DNA from 2 places in the Pseudobacillus sp. FSL P4-0506 genome. Region 1 is predicted to be linked to the other one. Evidence: riboswitches for the same ligand, from Rfam matches in the RefSeq annotation. Region 1 holds a riboswitch; the other holds the start of a gene.
The links. Region 1 has a riboswitch for cyclic di-GMP ahead of MKZ02_RS19035 (HAMP domain-containing methyl-accepting chemotaxis protein). Riboswitches for the same ligand answer to the same signal wherever they lie in the genome.
Positions count from the first base shown of each region.

Region 2: it holds a riboswitch for cyclic di-GMP, as region 1 does, so the genes downstream of both, MKZ02_RS21965 (sensor domain-containing protein) here and MKZ02_RS19035 (HAMP domain-containing methyl-accepting chemotaxis protein) in region 1, are expected to answer to the same signal.

Region 1 is NZ_JBBOOI010000001.1:3,864,898-3,870,506, forward strand. It holds gene MKZ02_RS19030 (MFS transporter) at 1-1,142, shown strand, start outside; gene MKZ02_RS19035 (HAMP domain-containing methyl-accepting chemotaxis protein) at 1,180-2,886, opposite strand; cyclic di-GMP riboswitch class I at 2,996-3,083, opposite strand; gene MKZ02_RS19040 (hypothetical protein) at 3,420-3,689, opposite strand; gene eutH (ethanolamine utilization protein EutH) at 3,966-5,225, opposite strand.
Region 2 is NZ_JBBOOI010000002.1:11,110-16,718, reverse strand. It holds gene MKZ02_RS21980 (endonuclease I family protein) at 1-638, shown strand, start outside; gene MKZ02_RS21975 (TrmB family transcriptional regulator) at 1,732-2,559, shown strand; gene MKZ02_RS21970 (response regulator transcription factor) at 2,929-3,096, opposite strand; cyclic di-GMP riboswitch class II at 3,761-3,843, shown strand; gene MKZ02_RS21965 (sensor domain-containing protein) at 3,917-5,609, shown strand, end outside.

The sequences.
Region 1 (5,609 bases):
CTTTTGCTGCTTTTTTCGGTCCTTTTACACAAACCATCTATGCACCACTCATACCGGAAGTACAGCAACAGTTTCATACCTCTGAATTTGTAATCAATTTAACTATTTCTATTTTTACTCTCGTACTAGCTCTTATGCAAATTGTTTATGGGCCTCTTGCAGACAAGCTGGGGAGACGAAGGATTATGTTGCCGGGAATTTTAATTTACATAGCTGCATCGATTGGAGCGGCTCTTTCCCCTTCTATTCCATCTCTTATCTTCTTTCGCGCTGTTCAGGCAGCCGGTATTGCAGTCGGCTCTGTCGTAGCTACTACTGTAATTGGGGATTTATTTACCGGGAAACAACTGGGAAGATCAATGGGGACTTTCCAAATGATGGTATCTCTTGGTCCCGTTGTAGGCCCAGTAATTGGGGGAATTGTTGGTGAGGTCTCTGGATTTCACGGGGTTTTTTGGGTACTTGCTGCTACTGGAGTTATCATGTGGCTATTGACATATAAGTTCTTACCCGAAACAAAGATAGCGGGAGAAGAAAGTGGGAGAATTTCTCCCCGAGACTTTTATTTTATTTTAAAACACCCGATCGGTTCTGTCGTTATTCTTCTAGGGTTTGTTCAGTACTTTACATTTTATAACTTTTTGGTGTTTATGCCTCACCTGCTTTCTGACTTTTATCAATTATCCGCAAGCGAAAAAGGACTTATTTTTCTTCCTATGTCGCTAGGTGTTGTTATCGGCAGCTTTGCAGGCAGTCGTTTGCAGGAGCACTTTAATACAAAAAAGTTTCTTATTTTCAGCTCTTCATTAAATGTTGCAGCTACAATCCTCTTTGTCATCATAGCTGCCGTCTCGCTGCCGCTATTGGTTGGTAGCATTACTTTATTCGGTCTTTGTCTAGGGCTTTCTCTCCCTGTTCAAACCACCTTACTAAGCCTCGCTTTTCTCCATAATCGGGCGACAGCGATTGGGACATATAATTTTTTTCGCTACCTCGGCATGGCAGCTGGTCCCATGATTGGTGCAGTATTTTATAAAATGGGGAACCGAGTGGAATTTCTTTTTGCTGCCTTCCTTTTTGCATCTGTTGTTTTATTTGCTACAAGGCAATTTGCTCGCGCAAAACAAAATGTATCGGCTTAAATCATCTCTATGCCCTCCTCAAGGAGGGCATATTCTTTTAAACAGTAAATTTACACACTAAGCCATTAAGGTCCTCAGCCAGTTTTGACAACTTTACGGCATTTTCAGCAATCTCTTCCATTGAGCTGCTCGTTTGCTGAATCGAGGCAGAAGTTTGTTCAACTCCAGCTGCCGATTCTTCAGAAACCGACGCAATATTTTCAATCGATCTGTTCATCTGTTCACTGCCCGTTACTATTTGGTTCAAATTTTTGGAAACAAATTGGACTCTCTCTGTCATTTCAGAAATAGAAGCATCAATTTTTTCAAACATTGCTCCTGTTGTCTGAATTTGACCCATCCCCTTCCCAACTTCTATGTAACCAGCTTCCAAGGAATGAGCAACCTCAGATGACTCTTGTTGAACATCTGAAACAATAGCTGTAATGTCTTTTACAGAGTGAGAGACTTGGACGGCTAATTTGCGTACCTCAGCTGCAACAACAGCAAACCCTTTTCCATGTTCACCTGCCCTTGCTGCTTCAATCGCAGCATTTAACGCCAATAAATTCGTTTGTTCAGCAATGGCCTGAATGACTGCTACTAATGATGAAATTTCTTGTGATTGACGATCAAGTCCTCTTACTCTTTCAACAGAAGCCTGCATAATTTTGTCAATCTCTCTCATCTGATTGACAGAGGAACTCATTAAGCGTTTTCCCTCAGTAGTTAATTCTGAAACAGCTTTTGAGGCTATATAAATGTGTTCGCCGCTGCTATTTGCTTCTTGAACCCTTTCAATATAGCTGGCCATGACCTCTGAAAGGTCATTTACCTCATGGGCTTGGGATTCGGCTCCCGCCGAAAGTTGTTGCATAGTAGCTGCTGCCTGCTGGCTGCCCGCTTTCACTTCACTAGCCGCCTCGGTCAGCTCTCCACTTTGACTGGTTACTATTTCAGATGTAACGGTAATTTTCTGGATTATATCCTGTAAGCTCTCGAGCATTTGATTCATAGCCGAGCTGAGCTGGGCAATCTCATCTTCCCCTTCATAATTACTTTTCTTGATCTGTAGATTCCCCTCCGAAATACTGTCGGCCATCTCAACCACCCGGTTCAAGTGATGTCTCACCAGACGATTGATCATAAAAACAGCTGCCGAGCCAATGGCTGCAGATAAAATAATGGAGAAAATTAATACAGTAATCGATTCATTCAAACTATGCTTTGCTTCATTAGACGCTAACTTTCGCTGTTCATTAATCATGCTTTCCAATTCTGCCAGCTTTTCGACCGTTTCACTTCTCAAAGCCTGTGTTCTTTGTCTGGCGAGCAATGTCTCTAATTCATCTCCACTTTTGACAGCAGGTATAACTTTATCATGGAAAACCTTACTTACTTCTTTATTATTTCCTTTAATCCACGCAAAAACCTCTTCTTCTTTCTCTGTTTTAATTGCTGCCTCTAATTCTTTTTCAAGCTTAGTAAAGGCTTGTTTCCTTTCCTCAAATCCTTTGACAAACCGCTCGTCAGGGTGATTAATATAATCCGCAATTCGAATGTCTTGTTCGCTGAATAACGAAGCCATTTTTGTCATTTTGATAGCTCGGTCTCCCTTTTGCTCAAGAGCGGCAATATTCTCTTTAACATCTACCAGCTTTACGTAAACAACTATGGCAGAGAGACAGAAAAGTAGAATAACCACTCCTAAAGCCAATCCGTACTTTTTTCCAATACTTAAATTTTTTAGCAGCTTCGATACCAAGACTTCCCCCTCCTTCTGTCTTTACAAAAATAAAAGAGCTCCTTTCGTCAACGTAAATCCAAAAATAACTTTACGCGGACGGCCAGAAGAGCTCTTTGTAAAAAAACAGTTCGGCAGCCCGGCCATCATGGTACATTCCATGTTTTAGACCTGTGGCTTTGCGTCCCCGACTTTCATCGAGTTTGCCAGTATAGATAATATAGATAAATAGTCACATATCCCTTTTCTCAATCATACATAATTTTACCAATTTAAGCAATTATAACTATTTGTTCTATTCTGTCTTTTTCATAAGTAATGTGGTAGTTCCATCCACTATATAATCTAATCAAGTGAGATAGTTGCGAAAAACAGCGCCAATCAAAAACCAATTTATATAAGTACATGCATATGAGTATAAATTACTAAATCAGTTACAAAAGGAGATAAAATGAAGAGTGGATAATAAAAAAGGTTCAGCATATCATTATTAGCTGAACCTTTTCTCTCGTAATATTATTTCCTTACACAACAAAATAGTAAATGATTCCACGCTATCCACCAGATATCTCCTTCATCCGTTCTGTTACTTCCATAAACCATTCTTTCTGATTTAAATCCACTGTTAGTCTAGCTAAATCAAGAAGTTCATCCGCTGTTAAATCGTCATTCATCAGTGTCAACTGATGATAGCTGTATCTGTGTTCTCCAACTGGCTTTCCATTTCTGATCACAAACACCATCGCACCATGGTAGCTTGCTTCCAATACAAATCCAACGGCATTTCTGTTTTTGATTTTTACCCAAGCTCCTGCTTTATACAAGTTAATGCCCCCATACCCCGCCTTCCGCGAGTTTGTTTTCCCGTCTAATTCCCGCGACATGATGAGCAGCACAAACGAAAACATGATTTACACTATTATATTCAGCTGGCGCTTTCAATGACAACCTGGCTATTATATTTCATGCTTCTATTGAACAATTCATTGACAGCCTTGTTTTTAATCCCCTTATAACTGTTCCCTTGTAAAAGTTTTTCTTATACATATAAAGACAAAGAAATAGAGATGCAGTCTTTATCCTGCACCTCTATGGAATCATCAGCTAGTTGCTTCAAGTGGATCTTCAGCTGCTGTATTTTGTTGTTTCTTTGTCTTGTTCTCTAACTTCTCCAGCCGTTCAATCTCCAATGCTTTCGGGATAGAAATCCAGTAGCATAGAAGAATCGCCAAAACAGCACCAAGAAACTTACCGAGCATTACTGGGATAATAATTGTCGGCTGGAAGTTAGCTGGAAATGCCAATTGATCCCCGATCATCCATCCACCTGAAATGGCATAAGCAATCGTTAATACTTTATCTTTTGCTGGCATGTCTTTAATAATTTTAAAAAGTGCCAGAGGATTGGCTGTGGCTGCAATTACCCCTGCGCTGCCGATGCTGCTTAAACCGAGCAGCTTGCCGAAGAATTGCAGCGGCTTTGCCAAATACTTTTGAATGGCATAAACCATCGGGAAAGCTCCTGCAAGCATAATACCGATATAACCGGCAATTTCCAGTCCTCTAAATTGATCTTTTGCATCGGCAATAATTGGATCGAATCCCCAATGGCCAAATATGGCAGTAAATACGCCGGTAAAATATTCGACGATCGTACATGCCAGTACGAGTTTCATAGCTGTGCTCATAAACCACCCAATGGCCATAAAGCCTTTGATCATCAGATTAGGAAACATTCTCAAACCGACAGCAATAAATATTCCAACCGCCGTTAACGGAATAAGATTAATTAAAATTGTCCCAATAGACATGGACAATTGATAGGTCGGCTCAGCCGTCGTGCTGATTGTGTCCCTGATCTTCGTTTCTGTCAGTGCCAAAATGCTCGTTGTAATAAAAACGCTAATCGGTACAGTCAAAACGCCGGACATCATTCCAAGCGCTAAATATTTATGATCGCGCTTTTGCAACATAGCAAGTGCAACAGGGATAGTAAAAATAATATGAGGCCCCATAATAATGCCGTTAACAGTGGCAATAATCCAATTTTCACGATCACTAGCCAGCACATCAGCCAGCTGATAGCTCCCCATGTCGCTTGAAATAAGGGTAGTGGCGGCCATAGCTGGATCAGCCCCAATTGCAGAAAAGAGTGGACCAAAAGCAAATTCAATAAACTTTGATAAGTACGGAATTGATGCTAATGTAGCAGCAATCGGAATAAAAATCGGTCCAATTGTGTGAATCCCCTGAATGAACTCTTTGCCCATTCCTTCTTCTTCGTTGCGCACAGCTGCGATCGCTCCGATAATAACAAAGGCCATAATTACATAAATCACATAAGTACCGAGATGCTCCATAGACATTCTCCCTTTCAGTTGCAAAGTGGTCGTGCGGTTAAAAATTTCCACACCAGTAAAATAAATACATAAAAATGCTTTTTTAATATTTGCAATTTTTATGCCTGAATTCACAAAAAAGACAAAATTTAGTTAATTTTTGTTTCTTTTTCGCTTCTATTCCTCCCCTCATTTCTTAAATCATCAGTAAAGAAGGCGTTGTTCAACAGCAGCTGCTTCTAAAAGTTTTTAATAATAGACAAAATAGCGCTTTCATTTTTTGAGTGTTTTTTATGAATTCATGCATAAATAATTCATTTCTTCATATTTTTTGTCACTTTTGGTTACTTTTACTCTCTTTCTGTCATGATTCTTGGGAAGTTATTTCACTGTGTTCATTACAGA
Region 2 (5,609 bases), on a different contig from region 1:
AGGCTGACGGGAACTTGAAGAGCATATATTCAGGAAGAGAAAAGGACCCTGAACAAGTCATGAAAGAAGATTACGAATCAGATCGGAAAAGAGAACAAGCTTATGATGAACTGCTGAAAAGTGACTCGGTTAATCATGATCATATACAAGAAATAATAACATCCCTTCAAAGTGAAAACATGTACAATTGCGAACATGTTGTTCCGCAATCATGGTTTGATAAGCGTAACCCAATAAAAGGAGATTTACACCATCTTTTTACTTGTGAAAAAGAATGCAATTCCTTAAGATCTAATCATCCTTATTATGATTTCGTCGATTATTCTCCTAAAATGGAGACCGAAGTAATTAAAACACAATGCGGAAAATACGAAAAGGCTAAATTTGAACCTGAAAGTGGCAAAGGTGAAGTTGCCAGAGCAACGTTGTATTTTTTATTAAGATATCCTGGAGAAATCAGCCAATACAGCAATAAAGACGTTGAACTGTTACTGAAGTGGCACAGTGATTATAAAGTATCTATTTATGAAAAACACCGTAACAAGGCGATTTTTGATATTCAAAAAAACCGGAATCCCCTAATAGATTTCCCGCAATATGCTGACCAAATAGATTTTATGCTAGGTTTATCAAATTAATTAGTTGAAATTGGAAGCACAGCAACTGTGTGGTCATATATATGAAATGAAAAACTTGTAGGCAGGTGTATGAACAAGTTTAAGGATGCGCGTAAACTAAGAGGTACCTTCTTTCTAGATTTTCATCAGGGAACAGCCAGTTTAACTAAAATCCAGAAAGGAGCTCTCGAATTTCTTTTCTAATAATAAACCCATAGCAGACGGTCCTTTTCCAGCGTTTAATGATACATTTTAAGAGGGTTTGACAAACCAACCGACAAGCCGGTTCCTGATTACAGAGGAGCCGGCTTAGTAACCCTTAATGCATGTGAAGAGGGGTGTATATTCAGCAGAAGTAGCGATCCATTCTTATTGATGAAACCTATTTGATTATAGAACGTATAAAAACTAAGTTCTTTCATCATGAATATATTAACCAATGCATCATTATTCTAGAGTACAGGAGGTTTGGTTCGTGAAATTTCCCGGCAAGTTCCTGATCAAGTTAATGCTGTTGAGCTCTTATCTCGTAGGCGGTTCTGCTTTTTTTATTCTTTTACTAAGCAAAGAAATTATAACATTAACGAGTCCTTTCTATTTATTAGGCATCTTTTTGTTTGTATACGGATGGGTTTGGTTGGCCCGTACCTACTTGAGTAAACAAAATGAGAGAAACAAACAACTCACTCAACATAAGATTGTCCACTAGACTATCTTCTCACGGTTATTCATAACCACTAATAGGCTAATATCCAAACTTAGGTAACCTTTAGTCATCCAGCAACTCACTCTATTAACGTTTGGCTATTGAAAAATTTGCTATATCGTAAGTCTGAGGAGTTTATTAAAAAGTAAACATCACATTAAGGTAGCAAAAATACCAAAACAGGCATGGATTAGCAAATCCATGCTTTTGTTTGGTCCACCACCGAGCCGCTGTCTCCAAAATTAAGGCCCTATTTTTTAGGATTACTTGCGGCTAACCTCCCGCTCTTAATAGTTGTTACTTAAGTAACAACTTATGGAAGTATATCAGCTACTCATGGAAAAAATCAACAGATTTTGCTAAAATACCAGTTACAAAGGTAGCGACTAAGGTTGTGTTGGAGGGCTTATGAAAGAAGACATTTTAGAAATATTAAAAAATCTAAATTTTACCGAGTATGAAGGGAAAGCATATCTTACTTTGTTGGAAGAATCGCCATTAACTGGCTATGCAGTAGCAAAAAATTCCGGTGTACCACGCTCAAGAATTTATGAAGTTCTGGACAGTCTTACCATGCGTGGAGACATTCTGGTTAGTCCTGGAAACACACCACAATATACACCTGTTCCTGCAAAAGAGCTAATTAAAAGCCGTCGAATGAAGGCAGAAGAGAATTTTGAAATGGCAGAAAAGTCATTAGCGGAGTTTGAACGTTCTGCAAATGACCGTGAAAACATCTGGAATATCACGGGACGCAATGAAATACTTGATAAGGTAAAAGCTTGTATAGCATCTGCAAAAAAAAGAATTCTCTTAGAGATTTGGAAAGAAGAATTTGAAGAATTGGAGTCTGAACTAAGACAGGCAGCAAAAAGAGGAGTTAATGTAACGATTATTATTTATGGGGAAATCGTCTCTGATTTTGCTAATGTTTACCTCCACTATATGGGTCATGAAATTACGGAAAAGTACGGTGGACGATGGCTAGTTATTAGTGGAGATGATTCAGAAGTAGTAGCAGGTATTGTCTCACTGGAGAAAGATAGCCGTGCAGCCTGGACGATGCATGTAGGCTTAGTCATGCCCATTACAGAATTCATGATTCACCATTTGTATCTCATGGAAATTATGGAGAAACATAAAGATCTTTTAGAAGAAAGTTTTGGGAAAAAACTCGTCAATTTACGCCGCAAATTTTCTATCCATCCGAATTTTAAAAAACATTACGTGGACTAAATTTATACTATTATTGTTTTATACAATATAAGAACAAAAGCATTACTTCATAGCAAATAATGCTTTTTTCTTAAACTAACAGGTATTAGAGTTCACAGGCGCGAGCAGCTTCAACAGCCATTGAACTTCAACAATTGGGCGCGACTGCTATGCGATACAGGTAGAAAATGAGCAACTTTTTATAAAAATGAAAATAAGGCTGCTGAATAAGAATCTATTTTTGATCAACCTTTTTCCAAAACATGATTTTTGTATATGCTGCTCAATAAAATGCACCAAGATATTTTTGGTCAAATTTTATTCCAATCTAGCACTACATCTGCTCATGATCGACTCATTTTTAAATTTAAGTACATTAGCTTGAATGTATTATTGTAAACTCTCCAAATTATGTACCTTAAAACAGAGGTTTGTACGATTATTAACATCAAATTTTTCGTAAAGGCTCTGTATATGTTTTTTTATAGTATTTTCACTAATAAATAGCATGTCGGCAATTTGTTTATTGGAATATTCCTTTTTCACGTAGCGCAACACGCCTCTCTCTAGGCGTTAAGGAATTTCCAAAGAAACCGTTTTCAATAACCAGTGCTCATGCAATCTTTGCGCTAAATACCTCAATATAATTTCAAGACACATAACCTCAGTTTTATTAATTTCTTTTTTATTTTTTGAAGTAACAAAGTCCACCAATCCAACAACTCTATTATCCTTTACTAAAAATATTCCTGTGTTGTTATAGAATCCATATTTGTCATAAAGCTATTAAAATACTCACTTTTTTCATAGTCTTTTTTTGATTGAAGATCGAGAAGCCCAATTACACGGCGCTTGGGGATAATGTGTTTTAGTTTGTAAGGAACTAATTGATCCATTTCAAAATAATTGTCTAAATAATCTTTAGTAATGGGGGTACCCCTTATTAGAAATAAATGTATTTTTATGATCAAGGATAAATTAGAAAATGATCAAACCTTTTATAAAATCCAAGCTTAAATGTTCTGAATAGGAATTCACTTTGATAAAACTTTTTCAAAATGAATTCCTAATTACGATAATCTTTTTAGTGCTAAATCTGTCGAGGGGAGGGAGTATTTTACTTCTTCTATATTTTCCATTTTTTATTGACTGTTTAGGCTAAAAGAACTATTATGTTCGTAAGAAGTTATTCAATTAAGCCATTTACTACTTAATATAATAGTCATATAGAGAAGCGATGAACAGCCATTTATATCTGGGCACTTGAATGGCTTGGAGCGACTAGTGCAACCGACTCTTTTCTTAGAGTCGGTTTTTTGTCGAATGGGTTTTATTTAACTTAAACATTATATATTTCATAGAGCTGGAGGAAAATAAATTGAAAAAAGCACCTGTTACACCGGATCTTTCTGAAATTTCTCACTTGATAGAGCCATTAGATGAAAAAAATAAACCAATTGAAGCCTTGTTAAAAGAGTTAAGAGATGTCAAATATGCACTGGATCAGTCTTCTATCATTGCTATCACTGATCAAAAGGGAAGGATCTTTCATGTAAATGACCAGTTCTGTAAAATTTCCAAATATAGCCGAGAAGAATTAATAGGTCAAGACCATCGTATTTTAAATTCAGGCTATCATTCTGGGGGAATTTTCAAACAAATGTGGGCTACAATTGGATCAGGAGAAACCTGGAGAGGAGAGGTGCGGAATAGAGCGAAGGATGGTTCTTTTTACTGGGTAGATACGACGATTGTTCCATTTTTAAATGATCAGGGAAAACCATATCAATATGTGTCGATCCGAAATGATATCAGTTCTCGAAAGAAAATGGAAGAAGAAATGCGAAGAAGCGAGGAGAAATACCGTTTAATTACGGAAAACTCAGCTGACTTGATTTCAATTATTGACAAAGAAGGAAACTTTCAATACATTTCTCCTTCTCATATAACAATACTGGGGCATGACATGTGTGAACTAAAGTCTAACCAGCTCTTCAAGTGGATTCATGAAGAAGATCAAAAGATTTTATACACTGAATTAAGATTGCTAGCTAAAAAGAAAAAAATGTCTTCGCAGATAGAGTTTCGTATTAGAACGAGCAGAAATCAGTATAAGGATATGGAAGCAAGAATTAGTCCCATTATGAACGGGGACAGAAAAGCAAAAGATTTCGTGTTTATCATGAGAGACATAACCGATCGGAAAAAGTCGGAAAAAATGATTTATCATTTAGCCTATCATGATACTTTGACCGATCTGCCGAACCGCAGATTGTTTATGAAGCATTTGCGGGAGGAGATTAAGAAAGCAAAAAGTTCCTCTTCTCAGCTTGCTGTAATGTTTATTGATTTAGATCGATTCAAATTTGTGAATGATTCATGGGGGCATGAGAATGGCGATTTCATTTTAACTAAAGCAGCCGAGCGTATTAAAAAGTCACTTCGTTCATCGGATTTAGTTGCCCGATTAGGAGGCGATGAATTCACTGTACTGCTAAGTGGCATATCCAAAATAGAAGAACTGGAGCGGCTGGTGGAACGGATTCATTTAGACTTCCAAGAACCGTTAGAAATCGCCGGCCAGATGTATACACCTTCCTGTAGTATCGGTATTGCGACCTTTCCGCAAGATGGAGAGAAAGCTGGTGAACTGTTGAGCAAAGCAGATACCGCTCTTTATTTTGTAAAAGAACGAGGCCGGAACGGATATGCCTTTTTCGAAGCAGAAATGGAAGAAAAGTCATTGGAGCGTATTTTATTAGAGAATGAGTTGAGAAAAGCGATTCAGCTTGAGCAGTTTCATATTGATTATCAACCGAAAATAGATCTTTCAAAAAACATATTAATTGGAATGGAAGCGCTCGTGCGTTGGAATCATCCAGAACTGGGGAAGATTTCTCCCAATAATTTTATTCCCTTGGCTGAAGAAACAGGAATAATTATCCCTTTAGGGGAATGGGTACTGCGCCGTGGGTGTGAACAAAATAAAGAATGGCAAGATAAGGGTTATACTCCGCTAAAGATATCCATCAATTTGTCTGCGCGCCAAATCTCGGACCCTGATATTGTAA